One region of the Achromobacter sp. HZ01 genome, then DNA from elsewhere that is predicted to be linked to it. Evidence: riboswitches for the same ligand, from Rfam matches in the RefSeq annotation. Region 1 holds a riboswitch; the other holds the start of a gene.
What was found. Region 1 has a riboswitch for glycine ahead of gcvT (glycine cleavage system aminomethyltransferase GcvT). Riboswitches for the same ligand answer to the same signal wherever they lie in the genome.
Positions count from the first base shown of each region.

Region 2: linked by a shared signal. The riboswitch ahead of A6B37_RS01525 (D-amino acid dehydrogenase) and the one ahead of gcvT (glycine cleavage system aminomethyltransferase GcvT) in region 1 are both predicted to bind glycine.

Region 1 is NZ_LWKV01000002.1:634,900-641,959, forward strand. Features, by position in the region: gene gcvP (aminomethyl-transferring glycine dehydrogenase) at 1-2,705, opposite strand, end outside; gene gcvH (glycine cleavage system protein GcvH) at 2,785-3,162, opposite strand; gene gcvT (glycine cleavage system aminomethyltransferase GcvT) at 3,246-4,346, opposite strand; glycine riboswitch at 4,434-4,557, opposite strand; glycine riboswitch at 4,592-4,687, opposite strand; gene A6B37_RS12050 (ZIP family metal transporter) at 4,747-5,640, opposite strand; gene A6B37_RS12055 (superoxide dismutase) at 5,671-6,285, opposite strand; gene A6B37_RS12060 (NAD(P)/FAD-dependent oxidoreductase) at 6,426-7,060, opposite strand, start outside.
Region 2 is NZ_LWKV01000001.1:329,607-336,666, reverse strand. Features, by position in the region: gene A6B37_RS01545 (ATP-binding cassette domain-containing protein) at 1-947, opposite strand, end outside; gene A6B37_RS01540 (MetQ/NlpA family lipoprotein) at 951-1,766, opposite strand; gene A6B37_RS01535 (CopD family protein) at 1,910-2,335, opposite strand; gene A6B37_RS01530 (DUF2242 domain-containing protein) at 2,425-3,222, opposite strand; glycine riboswitch at 3,428-3,520, shown strand; glycine riboswitch at 3,522-3,613, shown strand; gene A6B37_RS01525 (D-amino acid dehydrogenase) at 3,660-4,886, shown strand; gene A6B37_RS01520 (amidohydrolase family protein) at 4,899-6,215, opposite strand; gene A6B37_RS01515 (alpha/beta fold hydrolase) at 6,282-7,060, opposite strand, start outside.

The DNA of each region.
Region 1 (7,060 bases):
TGCGCGGTGTGCGGCGCGTTCTTCAGGACGTTGTCCTCGCGGTCGCGTTCGCCGCGCTCGATCTGGGCGATTTCCTCGCGGATCGAGATCATGGCGTCGATGAAGCGGTCCAGCTCGGCGCGGCCTTCCGATTCGGTCGGCTCGACCATCAGCGTGCCGGCGACCGGGAAGCTCATGGTCGGCGCATGGAAGCCGTAGTCCATCAGGCGCTTGGCGATGTCCTCGGCGCTGATGCCGCTGGTTTCCTTGAGCGGACGCACGTCCAGGATGCACTCGTGCGCGACGCGGCCGTCGCGGCCCGCGTACAGCACCGGGTAGTGGTCGCGCAGGCGCGTGGCGATGTAGTTGGCGTTCAGGATGGCCACTTCGGTGGCGCGGCGCAGGCCGTCGGCGCCCATCAGCGCGATGTACACGTAGGGGATGGGCAGAATGCCGGCCGAGCCGAAGGGCGCGGCCGAGACCGGGCCGACCTTGGCGTCGCCCGACAGCTTGCCCTGCTCGTTGACCACGCCCGGCAGGTACGGCGCCAGGTGCGCGCGCACCGCCACCGGACCCACGCCCGGGCCGCCGCCGCCGTGCGGGATGCAGAAGGTCTTGTGCAGGTTCAGGTGCGACACGTCGGAACCGAACTTGCCCGGCTTGGCCACGCCGACCATGGCGTTCATGTTGGCGCCGTCCAGGTAGACCTGGCCGCCGGCCTGGTGCACCAGGTCGCAGATTTCGGTGACGGCTTCCTCGAACACGCCGTGGGTCGACGGATAGGTGATCATCAGCGCGGCCAGCTTGTCGCCCACCTGGGCGATCTTGGCGCGCAGGTCGGCCAGGTCCACGTTGCCGTTGGCGTCCGAGGCCACCACCACCACATCCATGCCGGCCAGCTGGGCCGAGGCGGGGTTGGTGCCGTGCGCCGAGGCCGGGATCAGGCAGATGTTGCGCTGGTGCTGGCCGTTGGCCTGGTGGTAGCCGCGGATCGCCAGCAGGCCGGCGTATTCGCCCTGCGCGCCGGAGTTCGGCTGCAGGCTGATGTTGTCGTAGCCGGTGATTTCGCACAGCGCGGCCGACAGGCGGTCGATCAGGTCGACGTAACCCTTGCTCTGCTCGGCCGGCGCGAATGGATGGATCAGCGCGAATTCGGGCCAGGTGATGGGGATCATCTCGGCCGTGGCGTTGAGCTTCATGGTGCACGAACCCAGCGGGATCATGGTGCGGTCCAGGGCCAGGTCCTTGTCGGCCAGCTTGCGCAGATAGCGCAGCATGTCGGTCTCGGACTGCACGCTGGAGAACACCGGATGCGCCAGGATCGCGCTTTCGCGCGCCAGGCCGGTCGGGATGCCGCCGGCGGCGGCCGCGTCCAGCGCGTCGAGGTCGAGTTCGACGTCGTCGCGCTGCAGGCCGGCGGCGAAGACGTTGACCAGCGCCTGCAGGTCGGCGGCGGTCACGGTTTCATCCAGCGACACGGCCAGGCGCGCGCCGTCGACGCGGCGCAGGTTGATGCGGGCGCAGTCGGCCGCCGTCACGATGGCGGGCGTGGCCGCGCCGGTTTCGAGCAGCAGCGTGTCGAAGAAGGTATCGTTGGCGACCTTCACGCCCAGCTTGACGAGCTCGGCGCGCAGGATGGCGGTGCTGCGCTGCACGCGCTCGGCGATGCGGCGGATGCCGGCCGGGCCGTGCCAGACGGCGTACATGCCGGCCATCACGGCCAGCAGCACCTGCGCGGTGCAGATGTTGGAAGTGGCTTTCTCGCGGCGAATGTGCTGTTCGCGCGTCTGCAGCGCCAGGCGCATCGCCGGGTTGCCCTGCGCGTCCTTGGACACGCCGACCAGGCGGCCGGCCATGTTGCGCTTGAAGGCGTCCTTGCAGGCCATGAAGCCGGCATGCGGGCCGCCGAAGCCGAACGGCACGCCGAAGCGCTGGGCCGAACCGATGGCGATGTCCGCGCCCCACTCGCCCGGCGCGACCAGCAGGGCCAGCGCCAGCAGGTCGGTGGCCACGGCCACGATCGCGCCCTGCGCGTGCGCGGCCTCGGCCAGTTTGCGGTAGTCGGCCACCGAGCCGGTGCTGTGCGGGTACTGCAGCAGCACGCCGAAGCACTCGGGCAGGCCTTCGGCCTCGTCGCCCACGGCCAGTTCGATGTCCAGGCCCTCGGCGCGCGTGCGCACGACTTCGAGGGTCTGGGGGTGCACATGGCGCGAGACGAAGAACACCTGGCTCTTGGACTTGGCGCTGCGGCGCGCCAGGGTCATGGCTTCGGCCGCGGCCGTGCCTTCGTCCAGCAGCGAGGCGTTGGAGATGTCCAGCCCGGTCAGGTCGGCGACCATGGTCTGGTAGTTCAGCAGGGCTTCGAGGCGGCCCTGCGAGATTTCGGGCTGGTACGGCGTGTAGGCCGTGTACCAGGCGGGATTCTCGAGGATGTTGCGCAGCACCACGTTGGGCGTATGGGTGCCGTAGTACCCCTGGCCGATGTAGCTGCGGTAGACCTGGTTGCGGCCGGCGATCTGCTTGAGCTCGGCCAGCACGTCGGTTTCGCTGCGCGACTGCGGCAGCGCCAGCGGGGCCTGGCTGCGGATCTTGGGCGGCACGACTTCGTCGATCAGGGCGTCCAGGCTGGGGCTGCCGATGACGGCGAGCATGGCGGCCTGGTCGGCGTCGGAAGGGCCGATGTGGCGGGGAATGAAGTCGGTATGGGTGTCTAGGGCGCGCGACATGGGGGGAGATCTCGGGATGGCGGGGACGGACGCGATGGCGGCTTGCGCGGGCGGACGGACCTCCCGCGCAAGAACCGGCTTAGCCGTTGGCGACGGCTTCGTAGCCGGCGGCGTCCAGCAGCTTGTCGGCGTCGGCGGCGTTGACCGGCTTGATCTTGAAGATCCAGGCGGTGAAGGCGGATTCGTTGATCAGGTTGGGGTTGTTTTCGAGTTCTTCGTTGAACGCGACGATTTCGCCGGCCACGGGCGCGTAGATGTCGGAGGCGGCCTTGACCGACTCGACCACGCCGGCGGTCTCGCCGGCCTTCAGCTGGGCGCCGACCTTCACGTCGCCGACGAAAACCAGGTCGCCCAGCTGGTCCTGGGCGGTATCGGTGATGCCGACGACGAACACGTCGCCCTCGGCTTTGACCCATTCATGGGACTCGGTGTACTTGCGATCGGTGGGCAGACTCATGGGAGCTCCTGGGAATACGGGTAGATGAATGGTGTTGCGCGCCTCGCGCGGGCGGCCATGGCGTCCCGCGCGAAGCTTCGAGTTTACGAGTGTTCGACGGCCTTGCCGTTACGCACGAAGGGCAATTTGCAGGCCAGGGCGGGCACCCATTTGCCGCGGATATCGACCTCGACCGTGTCGCCGGGCTTGACGCTCTGCGGCAGGCGGGCGAAACCGATGGACACGCCCAGCGTGGGCGACATGGTGCCGCTGGTCAGCTCGCCCATGCCGTCCTTGGTGCGCACGGCCATGTGCGCGCGCATGACACCGCGTTCCTGCAGCTTCAGGCCGAGGAAGGCGGCCGGGGTGGCGAACTGTTCCAGCGCCTCGCGGCCGATGAAGCGGCGCTCGGCGTCCTTCAGCGACACCGTCCAGGTCAGGCCGGCCTGGTTCGGCTGGATCAGTTCGTCCATGTCCTGGCCGTAGAGGTTCATGCCGGCTTCCAGGCGCAGCGTATCGCGCGCGCCCAGGCCGCAGGGACGCACGCCCTGGGCGGCCAGGTCGCGCCACAGCTGCACCACTTCGGTGGCGGGCAGCACGATTTCGAAGCCGTCCTCGCCGGTGTAGCCGGTGCGGGCCACCAGCGTGTCGTCGCCGACCACGGCGGCCACGAACGGGGTCAGCGGCTCGGTGGCGGCCTGCCAGGCCGGGCGCGCGGCCCACACCTTGGCGCGGGCGTTGGGGCCCTGCACGGCCACCATGGCGAGGTCGCGGCGGGCCGTGATGGCCACGTCGAAACCGCCGGCCTGCTTGACGCGCTGCATCCAGGCGATGTCCTTGTCGGCGGTGCCGGCGTTGACCACCACACGCCATTCGTCGGCAGCGAAGAAATAGATGATGAGATCGTCGATCACGCCGCCCTGCGGGTTCAGCATGCAGCTGTACAGCGCCTTGCCGGGCACGGTCAGCTTGGCCACGTCGTTGGCGACCAGGCGCTGCAGGAAGGCGAACGCGTCCGGGCCGGCGATGTCCACGTTCAGCATGTGCGAGACGTCGAACATGCCCGCGTCCTGGCGCACGGCGTGGTGCTCTTCCAGTTGCGAGCCGTAGGCCAGCGGCATGTCCCAGCCGCCGAAATCGACCATTCGGGCGCCGGCGGCGACGTGTTCTTCGGCTAGCGGGGTGCGTTTGAGGGTTGCGGACATGCGCGGAAACTCCGGGGCGGCTTGGTTGCCAGGGTTACGGAATGCCGGTGGTGCCAGGCGGGCTGCGCCCTGCACTACGGCTGAATCTTCCGCCCCTCTGTCCTTTTGCCTGAGAGTTGCCCCGCTAGGCGGGTTTGCACCTTCGGCGCCTGGGCTGCTCGACATGTCCCTTGTTTCAGGGGCGGCGCCAGGTCTCTCCAGAGTACTGTTTTGCCGTGTCCACGCGGTGATAAACCGGGACGGGGCAAGCATGGGCGGTATGGGTTACCTGAGCGATTCCGGGCGAATTGCGCCTTCGGCGGCGGCCGGATGGACAGGCCGCTCTCTCCCGCAACATGCGTGACAGCGGCGAAAGCATACAACGAAAGCCATCGGCAGGGAATGGGAACCGCGGCCCGTGCTAACCCAACGCGGTATCCAGCAGCATCATCAGCACGAAGCCCAGCATCAGCCCGCAGGTGGCGTAGACCTCGTGCCCCTTGCGGTGCGACTCGGGGATGATCTCGTGGCTGATGACGAACAGCATGGCGCCGGCGGCGAAGCCCAGGCCCCAGGGCAGCATCGGCGCCGACCAGCCGACCACGGCCGCGCCCAGCACCGCGCCCAGGGGCTCGACCATGCCCGACAGCATGCCCAGCGCCGCCGCGAAGGCCCGCGGATAGCCCGCGGCCAGCAGCGCCACGGCCACCACCAGCCCCTCGGGGATGTCCTGGATCGCGATGCCGGTGGCCAGCGCGGTGCCGCGCAAGGGATCGTTGCCGGCGTAGCCCACGCCGATGGCCAGGCCTTCGGGCAGGTTGTGCAGCGTGATGGCGAACACGAACAGCCAGGTGCGGCGCAGCCGGTGCGCCTCGATGCCTTCGCGTCCCTTGATGAAATGCTCGTGCGGCAGCGTGCGGTCCATGAGCAGCAGCACCGCGGCCCCCAGCAGCACGGCGCCCGCCACCGTAAGCCCCGCCCCCCAGGGGCCGTAGCCCAGCCCGCGCGCCGCGGCGATGCCGGGCGCCACCAGCGAGAAGGCGCTGGCCGCCAGCATCACGCCGGCGCCGAAGCCGAACATGCTGTCCTGCAGTTTCTGCGGGATGCTGCGGGCGAACAGGATGGGCACGGTGCCTAGCGCCGTCGCGGCGGCCGCCACCAGCCCGCCCAGCAGGGCGTCGGCCACGTGCGGCGCGCGCACGTCCAGGTACGCCCACAACTGGTGCAGGGCCAGGCAGGAAACCAGCACGGCCAGCGTCCAGACGCTGATGCTGGTGGCGGCGGGCCGCACACGATGGCGGCTGAAGGTATTCATACGGCGCTGCCCTCCTTCAGAGAGTCGCGTTCAGCGCTGCGCCGCGGCGTAGCGGCGCGCCACTTCAGGCCAGTTGACGACATTGTAGAAGGCCGCGATGTATTCCGGCCTGCGGTTCTGGTACTTCAGGTAATAGGCATGCTCCCAGACGTCCAGCCCCAGGATGGGCGTATTGCCGTGCATCAGCGGGCTGTCCTGGTTGGCGCTGCTCTCGACCGTCAGCCGGCCCTCGGGCGTGACCGAGAGCCAGGCCCAGCCGCTGCCGAAACGGGTCAGCGCGGCCTTGGTGAACGCCTCGCGGAACGCGTCCATGCCGCCCAGCTCGGACGCGATGGCGGCGGCCAGCGCGCCGTCGGGCGCGCCGCCGCCGGCCGGCGACATCACGGCCCAGAACAGGCTGTGGTTGGCGTGGCCGCCGCCGTGGTTGCGCACCGCGCCGCGCACGGCCTCGGGCAGCTGCTCCAGGCGCGCCACCAGCGCTTCGACCGGCTCGTCGGCGGCGATGCCCGCCCCTTCCAGCGCGGCGTTCAGGCTGTTGACGTAGGTCTGGTGATGCTTGCTGTAGTGGATCTCCATCGTCATCGCGTCGATGTGCGGCTCCAGCGCGTCGTAGGCGTACGGCAAGGGGGGCAGTGTGTAGGCCATGTGTATCTCCGTGGGTGCCGCGCCCAAAATAGGACGGGCGAACTCAATCCTTGAAATACAAATGATATTTATTTTTATTTAACGTCGCAACGCCGATATTTCCATCCCGGCCATAGCCGCGCGCTATCGGCGCCGCCGCCCTACAGCGCGCGCCCGCAGGCCACGCCCGAGGCCCAGGCCCACTGGAAGTTGTAGCCGCCCAGCCAGCCCGTGACGTCCACGGTTTCGCCGATGAAATAAAGGCCGGGCACGGCCTTGGCCTGCATGGATTTCTGGTCCAGGCCGCGCGTGTCCACGCCGCCGCGCATGACTTCGGCCTTCTTGTAGCCGGCCGTGCCGCTGGGCACCAGCGTCCATTGGTGGATGTCCTGGGCCAGCGCGCGCAGGGTCTTGTCGGGCGCGTCGGCCAGGCGCAGCGCCGCCAGCCCGGGCTTGCCGGCCTGCTCGGCCAGGTGCAGCCAGCGGTCGGCCAGGCGCTTGGGCCACAGCCCGCCCAGCACGGTGTGCAGCTGCTGGCGGTTGCCGGACTTCGAGGCCAGCAGCTCCGCGGCCAGGTCGCGGCCCGGCGCCAGGTCCACCACGATGGGTTCGCCCGGCTTCCAGAAACTGGATATCTGCAGGATGGCCGGCCCCGACAGGCCGCGATGGGTGAACAGCAGGTCTTCCAGGAATTCGCCGCGCGCCTTGCCCTGCCCCGTGTGCAGGCCGACTTCCAGCGCCACGCCGGACAACTCCGACAGCGGCTGCCATTGCGCGGCATCGAAGGTCAGCGGCA
Region 2 (7,060 bases), on a different contig from region 1:
GCGCCCGGCCCCAGGGCGGCCAGCGCCTGCAGCGAAACGCCGCCCGGCCGGCCCTGCCCCGTGAAGCGCAGGCTCAGCACCGCCACGCCGTCGCGGCCCTGCAGGTCGGGCACCAGCCTGGCCTCCAGGTCGGCCGGCAATCCGTGCTGCAGGGGCCGCAGCAAGGCGCGCGTGGCCTCGGCCTGGGGATTGCCGAAGACACGCCAGACCTCGCCGTGCTCGACCTTGCGCCCGCCGTCGAGCACCAGCACCTTGTGGCAGATCTCGCGGATCACCGCCATGTCGTGCGTGATCAGCACCACCGTCAGGCCCAGCTTGCGGTTGATGTCGCGCAGCAGGGTCAGGATGGACTGCGTGGTCTCGGGGTCCAGCGCCGAGGTGGCCTCGTCGCACAGCAGGATCTCGGGCTCGTGCACCAGCGCCCGGGCGATGCCGACGCGCTGCTTCTGGCCGCCGGACAGCCTGGCCGGATAGACGTCGGCCTTGTCGCCCAGCCCCACCAGCTCCAGCAGCGCGGCGACGCGGGCCCGCGCGGCCGCCGGCTTCACGCCGGCCACGCGCAGCGGCAGCGCCACATTCTCGGCCACCGTCTTGGCCGACAGCAGATTGAAGTGCTGGAAAATCATGCCGATGCGCCGGCGCAGCGCCACCAGGGCGTTCTCGTCCAGCCCGCCCGCGTCCACGCCGTCGATCAGCACGCGTCCGGCGCTGGGCCGCTCCAGCATGTTGATGGAGCGCAGCAGCGTGGACTTGCCGGCGCCGCTGCGCCCGATGATGCCGAATACCGTGCCGCGGGCGATCGAGAACGACACGTCGGACAGCGCCGCAACCGCGCCGCGCGCGCCCTCGTAGCGCTTTTGCAGCCCTTCGAACACGATGTGCTCGTCGCCCGCCGGCAGCGGCGGCGCGGCCGCCGGCTGGGCAATGGAAAACTCATGTTGCATCATGGCTCAGAACACCGGAATCACGGAGCCTTCGAACTTGCTGAGGATGAACTGGCGCACCTCTTCCGAGTGGTAGGCCTTGACCAGCTCCGGCACCCACGGCGCGTTCCGGTCCTGTTCGCGGACCGCAATGATGTTCACGTAGGGATTGTTTTCCTTCTTTTCGACCGCGATGCCGTCGCGCGTGGCGATCAGGCCGGCCTGGTAGGCGAAGCTGTTGACGATGGCGGCGGCGTCCACGTCGGGCAGCGAGCGCGCCAGCACCACCGAGGCGCTCTCCACGAACTGGAGCTTCCTGGGGTTGGCGGTCACGTCGGCCAGGGTGGCCGTGCCGGTGGCCGGGTCGAACCCGTTCCTGAGCGTGATCAGGCCCTGGTCGCGCAGCACCACCAGCGCGCGCGTCTGGTTGCTGGGATCGTTGGGTATGCCCACGCGCGCGCCTTCCGGCAGGTCCTTCAGCGACTTGTATTTGCGGGAATAGAACGCGATGGGCGAAATCAGCGTGTTGGCCACCGGCACCAGCTTGTAGCCGCGCTGGCGGATCTGGTCGTTCAGAAAGGGAATGTGCTGGAAGGCGTTGGCCTCCAGGTCGCCGTTGTTCAGGGCCTCGTTGGGGCTGGCGGTGCCGGTGATGACCACCGGCTCCACGGCCAGACCGTTCTTCCTGGCGACCTGGGCCACCACTTCCCAGATCTGTTCGTCGACGCCCCCGCGCACGCCGACCTTCAGGGGTTTGGCGTCGACCGAAAAGGCCGGGCCGTGGAACATCGCCGCCGAGGCCAGCACCACGCCAAGCAGCTTCTTGAAAATACGGGGAGTCATTTTGGAATCGCCTCTAAGCGGTTATGAGAGAAACGATTCTAGGGACGGACACGCCCGGCGCGAACGAAGACTTCGTTCGGTGCTTATGGCCGGGGCGTTTGGTTATGGCCGCGCGGCATATGCGCGCGGCGCGCCGACAGCGTTCAGAACGGCTTGACGACCACCAGCGCGACGATCGCGGAAGCCGCGACCACGGTGAACGGCGCGTACCAATCGATCAGCGGCGGACGCTGCGCGCCGCCGCCGGCCATGCGGCGCAAGGCCTTGCTCTGGACGCCCAGCAGCGCCGACAGCGCCAGCGCGATGGCGATCTTCACCCAGATCCAGTTCATGATGAACCAGCCGAAGGTCACGGCCAGGTGCAGGCCGACCAGCCAGGCCAGCACCATGGCCGGCGTGGTCACGTACAGGGTCCAGCGGCGCAGCGCGCCGAGCATCCTGCTTTCTTTCGGGGCTTGGCCGCCTTCCTGGGGTTGCGAGGACAGCAGGAACAGCGACACGAACAGCGAGCCGCCCAGCCAGGCGACCACGGCCGCCACGTGGAGCATTTTCAGGAGTTGGTATGTCATGGCCGGCATTATCGCCGCAGGCGCGCGCCGCGGCGAACCGGCTTGCAACGGCAATTTGCGCTACGGCAAAGCGGCGGCCCGGAGCGGCCTTACTTGGCGGCGTCGGCGCCTGCCGGCGGCGGGCTGCCCGCCGGCGCCGCCTTGCTGTCCGAAGGCGCGGCCGCCTTGCTGTCCGCGGGCGCGCCGGTCTTGCCATCCGCGGGCGCGGCCTTGCCATTGGCGGCCGGCGTATCGCTGGCGGCCGCCGGGTTCAAGGTGTCGGCCGGCGCATCCGGCGACACCGCGGGCTCGGCCGGCGCGGGCTTGGGCGGCGTCTTGCCGCGTCCGGCCGGCGCCGGTTGCGGCGCCGAAGCGGCCTGCGCGTCCGGCAGGAAGCGCTGCAACAGCTGGAAAAATCCGTCGTAGAACTTGGGCCGCGCCACCGTCTGGCTGGCGGTCTTGACCAGCGAATCGTCGCTGGCGCCGAACGGCATGGACACCTGGCCCAGCACGCTCACGCCCACGCTGGCCGAATTGGCGGTGCGCTTGATCGAATAACGGTCCTGCACCGCGGTGGCGAACACCGTCGAGCGCTCGTTCGACGCGCCATCGGCGGCGCATTCGATATTGAAGCTGATCTGCGTATGCTGGCCGTCCTCGGCCTGGAAATTCTTGTGCCCGGTCACGCGCGCCGACTCGAAGCGGTCGATCAGGTAGCCCTGGCTCAGCAAGGCGCGCCGGCCCGCGTCGCAGGCGGCCGCGCTGCTGGCGGCGACGCTGCGCGAGTAGGTGTCGTTCTGGGTGAAGTCCTCCTTCTCATACGCGGGCTTGGGGGAGGAGCATCCGGCCACGGCGCCCGTCAGGGCGGCGAGCAGGATCAGGGACGAACGGCGGGTGATACGAGGCATGTATGGGCGTCCGCGAGCCGGCGGCTTGCGGCAGTGTGATGCGTGAACGTCGGTTATAGCGCATCCCCCCGCCTCAAGCCTTTACCAGGAATGAACAGTTCAACAGAGAGGTAACAGGCGATATAACAGGGACAAAACGAACGGCTACTGGGACTAACCCCTGGTCCCACGCCGCCGGATTTTGGCTATTCTGCCCGCGTCGATCCAAAACCTCGCAGAAGAGACCTGCCCGCCGCGGCAGGCGCCGACGGAGCAACCGCCCCGGAAACTCTCAGGCAACCAGGACTGCGCGGTCTAGACAATCTGGAGAGCGGCGCCGCGCGCGCCCACCGAAGGGGAACCCGCCGCCTTCCGCGCGGCGCGTGAAACTCTCAGGTACCAAGACAGATGGGGTGCTGCGGCCGGGTGGCCGCGGCCACCCTACCCTTGGAGCGACCATGCCCCGCATCGCCATCATCGGCGCCGGCATCACCGGCGTCACGTCCGCCCATGCCCTGAACAAGCTGGGATTCGACGTCACCGTCTACGACCGCCAGCGCTACCCCGCCATGGAGACTTCCTACGCCAACGGCGGCCAGCTGTCGGCCAGCAACGCCGAGGTCTGGAACAGCGTGTCCACCATCATGAAAGGCCTGCGCTGGCTGGGCCGCCACGACGCCCCGCTGCTGCTCAATCCGCGTCCGGGCTGGCACAAGTATTCCTGGCTGGCCCAGTTCATCGGGCAGATCCGCAACTATCGCCAGAACACCATCGAGACCACCCGCCTGGCCATCGAGGCGCGCCAGCACCTTTACGCCATGGCCGAAGAAGAAGGCATCGATTTCGACCTGGAGCGCCGCGGCATCCTGCATATCTACCACGACGCGGCCAGCTTCGACACCGCGCGCCGCGCCAACGCGCTGCTGCGGCAAGGCGGGCTGGAGCGCTACGAGGTGACCGCGGAAGAAGCGCGCCGCATCGAGCCGGCCCTGCAGACCGCCTGCCACGCCGGCTTCTACACGCCGTCGGACGCCACCGGCGACATCCACAAGTTCACCAGCGGCCTGGCCCGCGCCTGCCAGCGCCGCGGCGTGCGGTTCGTGCAGGACGCCGACATCACCGCCATCGCGCACGAGGGCGGCGCCTACCGTCTGGACCTGGCGGCAGGCGCGCTGCCGGCCCGGCAGGAATCGGCCGACGCCGTGGTGATCTGCGCCGGCGCGGCCAGCCGCCAGTTCGCGCGGCAGCTCGGAGACTCGCTCAACATCTATCCGGTCAAGGGCTATTCGATCAGCGTGCACCTGGACGACGAGGCCAGCCGCGCCGCCGCGCCCTGCGTGAGCCTGCTGGACGAGGCCGCCAAGATCGTCACCAGCCGCCTGGGCGACCGCTTCCGCGTGGCCGGCACGGCGGAATTCAACGGTTTCAACCTGGACATCCGCGCCGAACGCGTGCAGCCGCTGGTGGACTGGACCCGCCGCCACTTCCCCGGCGTGCGCACCGCGCGCGTGGTGCCGTGGTGCGGGCTGCGCCCGATGACGCCGAACATGATGCCCAGGGTCGGCCCCGGCAAGCGGCCGGGGGTGTTCTACAACACCGGCCACGGCCACCTGGGATGGACGCTGTCGGCCGCGACCGCCCAGATGCTGGCGGCCAGCGTCCAGGCGGGCATGGGCCGGGCCTGAGCCCTGCGGCGCTCAATGCGCCGCGACCGCTTCCCTGCTGTCCTGCTCGACGGCGCGCGGCGGCGCGCCTTCCGCGCCCGGCGGGCAGGCGTTCTTGCAGATCCGCCCGTCCTTCATCACCAGGCTGATGCGGTCCGGGTCGATCAGCAGCGACAGGTCCTCCAGCGGATTGCCGTCGACCATGACCACGTCCGCCAGATAGCCGGGACGCAGCATGCCGAGTTCGTGCGGCCGCTGCATGATCTCCCCGCCCAGCCGGGTGGCCGACACCAGCGCCTCGGTGGGCGTCATGCCGACATAATCCACGAAATACTGGAGATCGGAGGCGTTGGTTCCGTGCGGCATCCAGGCGAAGCCATAGTCTCCGCCAGGCAGGATGCGTATGCCGCGCCGGTGCATCTTGCGCAGCGATTCGGCGGCGATCTCCAGTTCGCGCTTGTAGCCCATCTGCTCGGCGGCGGCGGGCGTGATGCCGTAGTCGGAAGCATGGAAGGCGGTGCGAACCAGCCAGCCGATGCCCGGCGCCACGAAGTGCCTGTCCTTGTTGGCTTCCAGCATGTCGAGCGCCTCTTCGTCGGCGAAGCTGGCGTGATAGATCATCTCGATGCCGTGCCGCACGCATTGCTTGACCGATTCGCTCGAACGCGCGTGCGCCGCCACGCGCTTGCCGAAACGCTTGGCCTCGGCCGCCAGCATGGCGATCTCCTCTTCCGAGAACGGCGACATTTCGGCCGGCAGCCCGGCGATGTACTCGCCCGACAGATTGATCTTCAGGTGGTCGACGCCGTACTTGATGAAGGTGCGCGCCGACCGCCGGATCTCTTCGGGGCCGCTGCAGACGCTGCCGAAGCTGAGTTCATCGAACGGCATGTGCGGCAGCGTGTTGTCGCCCAGCGCGCCGATCGTGGTGATCTCCTGGCTGCCCGCCAGGTAGCGGGGGCCGGGGCATTCCCCCGCGTCGATCGCGTTGCGCAGCACCACGTCCAGGCGCGGCTTGGCGGCCGCCGCGCCGACGGCCGAGGTCCAGCCCATCTCCAGATAGCGCTTGGCCACGCGCACGCACCAGAGTATGTGTTCCTCCGGCGGCATGAACTGGATGGCGGCGAGCGAGGGCTGGTCGTTCCACGAGAAATGCGTGTGCGCCTCGGTCATCCCGGGCATCAGGAAGCGGCCGCGGCCGTCGATGACGCGCGCGCCATCGCGGCTCACCTGCCGCGGCGCGCGCGCGACCTCGGCGATGCGCGCGCCGTCGATCAGCACCTCGCCCTTGAACACGGCTTCGCCGCTGCCATCGAAGATGGCGACATTGGTAATGGCAATTCTGGACATGACAAGTCTCCTCCGGCCCGCGCCGCGGGCCGGCTTTCTTATGTTGAAACGCCAGGAAAAGAGCGGCTAACGCTGCGCCGCGTAGAACTCCCGCAGGGCCTGCACGCAGGCCTGGGGCTGTTCATAGGTCGTCCAGTGTCCGCAATCGCCGAACACCACGTAACGGCTTGCCGCGATGCGGCCGGCCAGCGCCTCGACGTTGGCCGGCGGCGCCACGCCGTCCTGGTCGCCGGTCACCAGCAGCGCCGGCACGTCCAGCGATTCCACGGCGGCGGGCTGCGCGCCGGCCAGCGCCTCGCAGCTTTGCGCATAGCCTTCCGGCGGCTGGCGCATCACGCTTTCGCGCACCAGCGCCAGAACCGCGGGCTGATCCTGCCTGGTCCGGGCGCTGGTCGCGCCCTTGACGATGGCGTCCGCGATCTCCTGCATGGCCGCGTCGCCGCCGCGCGCCAGCTCGGCGCGCGCGCGGATGCCGGCGCGTCCGGCGTCGGGCGGCGCGGCCAGCGGCCCGAACAGGGCCAGCGACCTGACCCGGCCGGGGTGCGCCACGGCGAAATGCTGGGCCACGATGGTGCCCAGGGAATGCGCGGCGATGTGCAGCGTATCGATCTTCAGTTCCGCCAGCATGCCGGCCAGCGCGTCCACGTAGGTCTGGATGGACAAGGGCTGCGAACCCAGCGGCGAGCGCGCGCTGCCCGGCAGGTCCGGACGGATGACGCGCAAGCCCTCGAACGCGCCCATCACCGGCGTCCAGGTGTTGGAAGAGCCGCCCAGGCCGTGTATGCACAACAGCGCCGGCCCCTCGCCGTCGATTTCCACCGCCAGACCGTTGACGTAGTTCGTGC